One region of the Peribacillus sp. NPDC101480 genome, then DNA from elsewhere that is predicted to be linked to it. Evidence: riboswitches for the same ligand, from Rfam matches in the RefSeq annotation. Region 1 holds a riboswitch; each other region holds the start of a gene.
What was found. A riboswitch is a leader RNA that binds a small molecule or an ion and turns the genes downstream of it on or off. The one in region 1 is predicted to bind S-adenosylmethionine.
Positions count from the first base shown of each region.

Region 2: linked by a shared signal. The riboswitch ahead of ACQKMF_RS13405 (O-acetylhomoserine aminocarboxypropyltransferase/cysteine synthase family protein) and the one ahead of ACQKMF_RS09055 (Na+/H+ antiporter NhaC family protein) in region 1 are both predicted to bind S-adenosylmethionine.
Region 3: linked by a shared signal. The riboswitch ahead of ACQKMF_RS17870 (YezD family protein) and the one ahead of ACQKMF_RS09055 (Na+/H+ antiporter NhaC family protein) in region 1 are both predicted to bind S-adenosylmethionine.

Region 1 covers NZ_JBNNSB010000002.1:299,698-302,977, forward strand. Annotated here, with positions in the region: gene ACQKMF_RS09055 (Na+/H+ antiporter NhaC family protein) at 47-1,354, opposite strand; SAM riboswitch class I at 1,545-1,652, opposite strand; gene ACQKMF_RS09060 (SOS response-associated peptidase) at 1,932-2,603, opposite strand; gene ACQKMF_RS09065 (hypothetical protein) at 2,664-2,819, opposite strand; gene hutG (formimidoylglutamase) at 3,101-3,280, opposite strand, start outside.
Region 2 covers NZ_JBNNSB010000003.1:442,907-446,186, forward strand. Annotated here, with positions in the region: gene gcvH (glycine cleavage system protein GcvH) at 1-196, shown strand, start outside; gene ACQKMF_RS13395 (toprim domain-containing protein) at 288-653, shown strand; gene ACQKMF_RS13400 (thioredoxin family protein) at 657-965, shown strand; SAM riboswitch class I at 1,110-1,217, shown strand; gene ACQKMF_RS13405 (O-acetylhomoserine aminocarboxypropyltransferase/cysteine synthase family protein) at 1,317-2,627, shown strand; SAM riboswitch class I at 2,743-2,855, shown strand; gene ACQKMF_RS13410 (methionine ABC transporter ATP-binding protein) at 3,009-3,280, shown strand, end outside.
Region 3 covers NZ_JBNNSB010000005.1:152,475-155,754, forward strand. Annotated here, with positions in the region: gene sat (sulfate adenylyltransferase) at 1-903, opposite strand, end outside; gene ACQKMF_RS17865 (phosphoadenylyl-sulfate reductase) at 933-1,637, opposite strand; gene ACQKMF_RS17870 (YezD family protein) at 1,819-1,962, opposite strand; SAM riboswitch class I at 2,133-2,241, opposite strand; gene ssuE (NADPH-dependent FMN reductase) at 2,524-3,057, opposite strand; gene ACQKMF_RS17880 (TetR/AcrR family transcriptional regulator) at 3,247-3,280, opposite strand, start outside.

The DNA of each region.
Region 1 (3,280 bases):
CCGCAGGAGTATCGCAAACCCGCTCCAATCAACTTTGTTTTAACTTTTAGTTCTTCGATCCATCATTTCCCGGCTGAAACCGTGGAAAACCAATCAAGATGGCAAGGAAGCCACAAAATCCAATTAGTATTGGGTAATATGAATACTGCAAGATGCTTACCGGAGAAATCTTTGCTACCCCTGCTGCAACAAGCAGTTGTGCTCCATATGGTATCAACCCTTGGATACAACATGCAAATATGTCAAGCAAGCTCGCTGATTTACGCGGATCAATCCCATACTTTTCAGCGATATTTTTGGCAAGTGGCCCGGCAATGATAATCGAAATCGTGTTATTTGCCGTTGAAAGGTTTGTCAAACCAACAAGCCCTGCAATACTGAATTCCGCCCCTTTTTTTGATTTGCTATTTCGGGTCACTAGGTGGAGTAGATAATCGATGCCACCATTATGTTTGATAACAGCTACCATACCTGCAATTAAAATGGCAAGGAAGGAGATTTCATACATTCCCGCCATTCCTTCTCCAACTTTTTGAATGACACCCAACGGTTTATAACTTCCATCAGCCAAGCCGATAATTCCGGCAAATACGATTCCGATGGAAAGGACCAGGAACACATTGACTCCTGCCAATGCAGTGATCAATACGCAAAGATATGGAAGAATCTTCACCCAATTATAAGAATGTTGGGAGATGTCAGCTTGTTCACCCATTGTTAAAATTCCAAGGATTGCACATGTGATGATGGCCGCAGGTAAAACGATGAAAAAATTCACTTTAAACTTATCCTTCATTTTCGTTCCCTGTGTTCGAACCGCAGCGATTGTCGTATCTGATATGAAGGAAAGGTTATCCCCAAACATCGCACCGCCAATAACGGCCGCCATTGAAAAGGCAAGCGAAATATCGGTTTGCTCACTAATTCCGACCCCAATAGGTGCTAGTGCAACAATCGTTCCCATGCTTGTCCCCATGGATAAAGAAATAAAACAAGCAATAATGAATATCCCTACCATTAATAGATTTTGCGGAAAAACAGCTAAGGCAAGATTCACTGTTGATTCAACTGCCCCCATGCCATTGGCAACTTCGGCGAAAGCGCCGGCTAAAAGGAAAATGATAACCATTAACATAATATTGGCGTCCCCGGCACCTTTACAGAAGATATCAACCTTATGATTTAATGTCTCTTTCCGATTCATTGCCAATGCAGCTGCCGAAGCAATTGAAATCGCTACAATCACCGGAAATGAATAAAAATCTTTGGTGATGATTCCGGACCCTATAAATAAAATTAAAAATACGACAAATGGGATCAATGCCCATGGATTCCCTTTATTGTTTGCGCTCATGATGTACACCTCTTTTTATTTTTCCCGTGACATGTGTCACAGCTCTTATTCTATTAACAGCTTTCGCAAATAACTCCAATTTGAACCTACCTGATTATCCAGTCTTGGAGATATAGCAAAAAAACTGGCATAAAAAAGACCCCTTCTATTTAACAACAAGAAGAGGTCTTTTAATTTATAAAAAACACCCTCCTTATCTTTCAGGCAAAAATCAGCCTGCTGGATTTGGCACAGCACTCCATTTAAGTCCGCTGCCGAGACATCTTCGGGCCAGTCCCTCCGTCTCTCTTGATAAGAAGATTACATTATATAATTTATCAAATATTACGATGCCTTCCAGAAAAGTACCACACTGGAAACTTGCTGAAACCATCTGAGTTTGTGAAAGTGACATCGAAAGTCGTTTTGAAAAGCAAATATAACAGTACAGCATTTTGTCTATTTTCGCAAGGGTTAATTTTAAAGTATTTTACATGCACTCCTTACTATTTATAAAGAAATCTTGACATGTGCGGTTAATCAGTTTTTTTTCATTTATCGGGACGGAATTCATATAAAAAAGAGGTCTTATGACCTCTCAGCAAATTTGTTGTATTAGGTTAGATGAATTATTTTTGGTCGAATTCACATCAGTCGATACCTCAAAGGCTTCCATCTGTTCCGAATCGAATGACTTTAAATACTGCTGCAGATATGCAGGATCATTATTTGTTGGACTCAACCATTCTTTTTCATCTTCTGGTTTAAGGATGACAGGCATACGATCATGAATGCTGGTCATTAGCTCATTAGGAACGGTTGTTATAACGGAGCATGAATAGACGCTGATGCCTTCAGGAGATTTCCAGGATTCCCAGATACCCGCCATTCCAAATGGAGCATGATTCTTCAGTTTTATTCGCATCGGTATTTTTCTTTCCGGTGTCTTCTTCCATTCATAAAAAGAGTCAGCGATTATCAAGCATCTCTTCTTCTTATACGCATTCCTGAAGCTTGCTTTCTCAGCAATGGTTTCCGCTCTGGCATTGATCATTTTGTAGCCCACTTTTTCGTCTTTTGCCCAGAAAGGAATGAGTCCCCACCGAAGATATCCAAGTCGATTCCTTGCCCCGTCATTAATGACGGAGAGAACGGATTGGGAGGGAGCAATATTGTAGCTGAATTGGTATTCCCCATCAAACGATCCCTGAATATCAAACCGATCTTTTATTTCTTCAATGTCAGTGAAAAGGGTAAAACGTCCACACATACTATCGCCTACCGTATTAGAATTTATTACAGTGTAACAAATCGAACGGACAGGCACAAATCAGCGTTCTAAAATCCTGATGTCGGTAAATGGTTGATTAAATAATTCGCTGGAAATCAAAAGAGTTCCAAGGACTTCTCTTTCATCTTCAGCTTTAATGATTTCCGACAAGATCAAGGTACTGCCATTCCTGACCGTCACTTTATATTCATTCATAAAAAATCCCCCCTAGATGGTTGTTATTATAAACCAAAAACCCACAAGTATCAGTAGTGAACTTTGCAGAGCCATGGTTAATCCTATAACGGGGAGTCAAGCAATGGCCCCGATCATTAACGCGTGTAAAGGGGGCGTAAAAAAGACTGTCCATGAATGATTCACGGACAGCCTGGGTGCTGCCAAAGGACTTAGTTTCAACACTTATAATTGAGCATGGAGATAACATTGAGGAAAGCTGGAAGGACCAAATTGGAATTGCCCTCTTCCATATCCATTCATTATTTAAAATGCAGCAAAACTTCATTTATTAAATGTGCTGCCAATGTTACGGTTTTATTATTTTCGTCCAACGAAGGATTCACTTCCGAAATGTCAAAGGAGAGGATTTTTTCATTCGATACGATATGCCTAATAATCGCACGTACCAATTTCGGATTCAGTCCAAACGGCGATGGAGC
Region 2 (3,280 bases), on a different contig from region 1:
TAAGACCGTTTCTGAGCTTTATGCACCTATCAGTGGCAAGGTTATTGAAGTAAACGAAGATTTAAGTGACAACCCTGAATATGTAAATGAGTCTCCTTATGAAAAGGCATGGATGGTCGTGCTTGAACCATCTAATAGCAGTGATATTGAAAGCTTGATGAGCGCTGAAGAGTATGAGAGTTTAATCAACGGTTAAAAAAAAGGGAGGGGGGACTGAAAAGGCCTGCTCTCTTTTTCATTTGGTACCGTGGCAGTTGCGCACATAATTCGTGAGATGGAGTGATGACATGGAGTGGGGCGAATTCGATAAAGTGATCATTGTAGAAGGCAGTTCCGATAGAAGAAAAGTTGCCTCCGTTTTAAATGAAGATGTGGAAATAAGATGTACGAATGGGACCATATCATTAACTAAGCTGGATGAATTAGTGGATGAATTGATGGACCGTGATGTTTATCTCCTTTTTGACGCAGATGAATCAGGAGAAAAGCTGCGGAAGCAGTTCCGAAGGGAAATGCCTGAGGCGAACCACCTGTATATTAATAAAATGTACAAAGAAGTGGAAAGCTCACCCGAACATCATATCGCAACTGTGCTTCTATCTGCCAATATGAATGTGAAAATGAAATTTTTAAGTCAAAGGGTGAACGACTAATTGATGCAGGAATGGAAAGAAGAAGAGTGTAAGCTTGCTGTTGAAAATGGGGAAACCTTTTGCTTATATTTATATACCCCTTTATGCGGCACTTGTCAGGTTGCCTCCAAGATGCTGACGATATCCTTGGAGCTATTCCCGGAATTGAAGGCAGGCAAAATGAATATGAATTATGTCCAAGCAATTGCCGAATCATATGAAATCGAAAGTGTTCCATGTTTATTGTTTTTCAAAGAAGGACGGCTGCACAAAAAAATATATGCCTTTCAATCCGTTCCTTATTTGTACGGATTGCTTAAGGAAATCAGCTAAGAAACCAATCGGAACCGTGGTTGGTTTCTTTGTTGCGGACATATGAATGTTAGATGAAATTAAACAAAGAATATTCTAACAATTCATTGACTGATTTAAACTAAAATGCTATATTTTGAATTAAGTAACGGCAGAATTTAATAGTTCTTATCAAGAGTGGCGGAGGGACTGGCCCGACGAAGCCCGGCAACCGGTATAAATTTTTATATACGGTGCTAATTCCAGCAGAGTGTTGGCTCTGGTAGATGAGGTGTATTCTTGAAACCTCTTCTTATTGAAGTGGTTTTTTTGTTTATAAAAGGCCAGACATCATATAATTCCAACTAAATCCATAGAAAAAGGTGAAATCATATGTCAGGGAAAAAATTGCGTTTCGAAACATTGAGTGTTCATGGCGGTCTGCAAGCTGATGAAACAGGTGCACGTGCAGTTCCTATCTACCAAAGCAATGCATACTTGTTCAAGGACACCGACCATGCAGCGAATTTATTTGGCCTAAAGGAGAATGGCTATATATATTCACGACTCCATAATCCCACGATCAGCGTTTTTGAGGAAAGAATGGCCTTATTGGAAGGCGGAATCGGCGGATTGGCAACAGCAAGCGGAATGGCTGCCATCTCACTTTCAATCCTGAATATTGCCGCTGCAGGGGATGAGATTGTTTCAGCATCTACATTATATGGCGGTACGTATAACCTTTTTGAAAATACTCTTCCTAAATACGGGATTAAAGTGAAGTTCGTTTCTCCAGATGACCCTGAAAATTTCAAAAGGGCGATTACGCCAAGAACTAAAGCCATTTTTGCTGAAACCATCGGAAATCCAAGTTTGAGGGTGCTTGATATTGAAGCGGTAGCGAAAATCGCCCATGATGCCGGAATACCTTTAATCATTGATAATACCTTTGCGACACCGTATCTATGCAGACCAATTGATTTTGGAGCGGATATTGTCATCCATTCCGCTACAAAATGGCTTCTGGGAAATGGAACTACGCTTGGCGGTGTCATCGTGGATGGAGGGAAATTCGATTGGAACTCGCCAAATTACCCTGGCTTCACAGAGCCTGACCCAAGTTACGACAATCTGGTATACGCCGAGGCAGTTGGACCTGCCGCATTCATAACGAAAGCCCGAGTCCAGTTACTCCGTGATTTAGGACCTGCGCTAAGTGCCCAAAGTGCATTCCAGTTTACGCTTGGACTTGAAACGCTGCATGTAAGGATGAAAGAGCATCTATCAAACACCAAGTCTGTCATTAAATATTTAAAAAACCATCCTGCGGTGACTTGGGTTTCACATCCTGGTGATGAGGATCATCCCGATAAAGCCCTTGCGGAAAAATATTTGCCAAAGGGAGCTGGATCTGTTGTGACTTTTGGGATACAAGGTAATCGAGAAGCTGGGGCAAAACTTATCAATTCGGTGGAATTATGGTCCCATGTAGCGAATGTTGGGGATGCGAAGAGCTTGATCATCCACCCAGCCAGTACGACCCATCAACAATTGAATGAGGCAGGTCTTGCGAAAGCGGGTGTGAGTGCCGACCAAGTCCGTTTATCGATTGGGATTGAAAATGTAGAGGATTTAATAGAAGATTTGGAGCAGGCAATTGAAAAAGCGACGAATATCGTCTCCTTGACATCCAAAACGGTTTAAGTAAAGTTTCTATATGCTTGTACTAGAAATATTATACATTGCGCTCCTTTTTTATCTATGATAAAATTTCTCCATACTAAAGAACTTAATGATGTACAAATATTCTATATATTAGCTCTTATCAAGAGAGGTGGAGGGATGTGCCCGATGAAACCCGGCAACCGACAAGGAGATTTCCTTGGAAAGGTGCCAATTCACACAAAGTTTAATCACTTTGGAAGATGAGAGGAAGGCCTGTTTCTTCACCTGCCTTTCTGCTCATGCAGAAAGGTTTTTTCTGTTTTAATTGGGTAAACTTTTACATGATATGAGAAACAGACTAATAATGTAGAGAAATCAACTAAGTTCATAGGTTTTATTGGATAAAAGAGGTGAGGGTTAATGATTACATTGACGAAAGTCAGTAAGCTGTTCCGAACAGGAAAAGGAAACAGTGAGACAATCAAGGCTGTAAATAATGTGAATGTTGAAATAAATAAAGGCGAGATTTTCGGTATCATCGGTTACAGTGGAGCGGGGAAAAGTACTTTGATCAGAATGCTCAATGGATTGGAAACACCAACAGAGGGATCCGTTGTAGTTGCTGAGAAGGAAATTTCAAAAATTAAAGGGGCTCAGCTCCGCAAGGCCCGTCAAGAAATCAGCATGATTTT
Region 3 (3,280 bases), on a different contig from region 1:
CCCAAAGATTTTTTGAGCATCATATGTGCCATAATAATCGCCCACACCCGCATGATCACGTCCGACGATAAAATGGGTGCAACCATAATTTTTACGGACCATGGCATGGAAAATGGCTTCTCTAGGTCCTGCATAACGCATGGCAGCAGGGAAAACTGCAAGGGAGACGCGATCCTTAGGATAATATTTTTCAAGCAGCACTTTATAGCTTTCCATTCTTACATCTGCCGGAATGTCATCTGATTTAGTGGCACCTACGAGAGGATTTAAGAATAAGCCGTCGACAATCTCCAATGCTGTCTTTTGAATGTATTCATGTGCACGGTGAACAGGGTTCCTGGTTTGGAAGCCGACAACCGTTTCCCAGCCCTTTTCAGCAAAAGCTTTCCTTGTCTCGACCGGGTCCAAATAATTAGCTTGAAACTGCGGACGCTCTATTCTCTTGATCAACTTTATTTCCCCGCCGGCATATACATCACCGCGGTTATATAAATTTTTCACTCCTGGATGCTTCTCATCATCCGTTTGATAAACTAATGTCGCTTCCAATTGCTTATCTGGTGTGTATATATCGGAAACGGAGAGAACCCCGTATGTTTCACCTTCATGAGTCAACGTTACTTCTTCACCTATAGTAAGGGTTTCGGCAGTTTCTTCGGTCAAAGGCAGCGTAATCGGGATGCTCCATACATGACCGCTGCTAAGCCTCATATCCTTGACCACTGTCTCATAGTCACTTTTTGTAAAGAATCCTTTAATTGGACTGTAGGCACCAGTGCCTATCAATTCAAGATCACTTAAAGCAATTTCATCGATTTCGATCGACTTTGTTATTTTACTAATATCATAATTTGGTTCCCAAAGATCGATTAGTGTTCCTCCGTGCGGTAAACTGATTGTCATGCTAATTTCCCCCTATGGTTTCTATTTATTTAAGATAAATGCAATCCGCATTCCGTTTTTTGAGCTCCTTGCCAACGGCCAGAGCGTAAATCATCTGCATTGAAGGCTGGTGCTGTACATGTTTTACATCCAATGCTCGGATATCCATTATCATGCAGGATATTATATGGAAGTCCGTTTTTATGGGCATAGCGCCAAACATCTTTCCATGTCCAATGTATGAGTGGACATATTTTAACTGACTTGAACTTATTATCCTTATTGATATACTCGGTCGAAGCCCTTGTCTCGGATTGCTCCCTCCGCAGTCCCGAAAGCCATGCTGTTGCCGTTGAAAGCACATCGGTAAGCGGAATGATTTTACGGATGTTACAGCACTTATTTGAATCTCTAACCCATAATTCATCCCCATATTCCGCTGCTTGTTCCTCAAGCGTCAAGGCAGGTTTCTTCATTTCTATCGAAAGCTTTGGATATCGCTTTTTCACTTGCTCGATCAATTGATAAGTTTCCTCAAAATGAACATCTGTATCAAGGAAAACTATTTTGGCAGAAGGATTGACCTTCGCCAATAAATCCGTAAGCACGATGCCTTCAATGCCAAAACTGCAAGCATAAATCAGTTCGTTTCCATAATGGTCATTCGCCCATTGCAGAACTTCCAAAGCACCTTTTGTCTCACTGTCTTCGGGAAATACAGGGAAATCCCCAGTGTTGAAATTTTCATAGTTTATTAATGCAGCCAACTTTGTAGCCCCCTCTAAAACTTGCTGTATCAGGTTAGAGTAACTGTTGATCAATACCCGTTGTAATCTTCTCCAGTTTATTTGACTCTAGGAAAAAAGAGACGAATCTAACCAATACTCTCTTTATATCAGTTAAACCCGCCTCTAGTTTTTCTAGTCAGCAGATACCTTATTTAATTCTTAATTTTTCATTTCTTTCCATTTGAATGATTTTACCATCCTGGACAATAAGTGTAATGGACCCATATTTCATAGAATTAAGCATTTCTTGAAGTCGTTCAAATATTTCTTCAAGCTGATTCTCTTTATCCAAGCCTGTTCCTCCTTTAAGAAAATCCGCGAATTTCTTATTTTCACCGCTGATCAAATGAATTTCTTAGATTTATATAATTCCAAACAACCTTACATTGTTATGGTTTGCCTACAACTTTCCAAAAAGCAAAAATCTTTCCATGATGGAAAGATCCCAAGGTAAATATCTTTACCTTATCTTCCAAAATGATCAACATTTTGTTGGAGGTAGCACCTTGCATCGACCATGCAGGTTGCTGGACTTCAAAGGGCCAATTCCCTCCGTCGCTCTGGATAAGTTTTATTATTTTAAATATTAACATATATTTAATCCTTGTCAATGGAGTTTTCTTATAAAATAACTTGGTTTAATATTATGGATGAACTGTTATTTTTATACACACTATTCCGATTATGATTTTATGTTCATGTAAATATGAAAATAGACTCGTCTTTTTAGATAAAGCCTCCAAAAAAATGAGTCTATTTTCATTAACAAGCCTATAATTGGCGCCTGTCATCTATCCGAAAAAATAATTTCTCGAATTCCAGTCCTTTTAAACGAAGGGATTACTCGAATTCATTAATTTCTTAACTGTATCGCTTCTACAAATTCTTGAACTTGACTCTGGACCCGATCAATTAAATGCAAATCATTTATCGGTTTTTCTGAATTCTGTTTATCTATTTCCTTATCAACAAAATAAATGCCCTGCAGCGGCTCGCCTTTTAATATTGAAATTAATGGTTTAAGTGCATAGTCAATCGCCAATAGATGCCTGTTACTTCCGCCAATCATGATTGGCAGTACTGGCTTACCCTTAAAAGCACCTTCTGGCAGCAAATCAATCAAGGCCTTCAATACACCTGTATAAGAAGCCTTATAAACCGGTGAACCAATAATGACACCTCTAGCTGCTTGAATTTTCTCTGAAAGCTTTAAGATATCTTCGCTATTATATTTGCCTTTGAATAAATCATCTGCTGAGAAATCCGTGATTGAGAAATAAGCTGTAGTAAATCCTTCGTTTTCGACTAATGATTGAATATGTTTTAGTGAAATGTCCGTTCTGGACGGAATAGCCGGACTTCCTGATAAAATTACGATATCGCTCATTTAATATACCCCTCCAATATTACATGATTGCCAGATAAAATCTTCGTAAAGCATTTCGTACAGTATGCATTTATCGTAATAGTCTGAAAAATATAAGTCAAATCTTACACTCTGGACATCTACTCTGAAGGAAAATAAAACGGTCATATTTGCGGCTTGATGCTAAAGCCCTTCAATATGACCGTTTCATTATGTATGTTTTTGTTTTCCATGAATACCATAT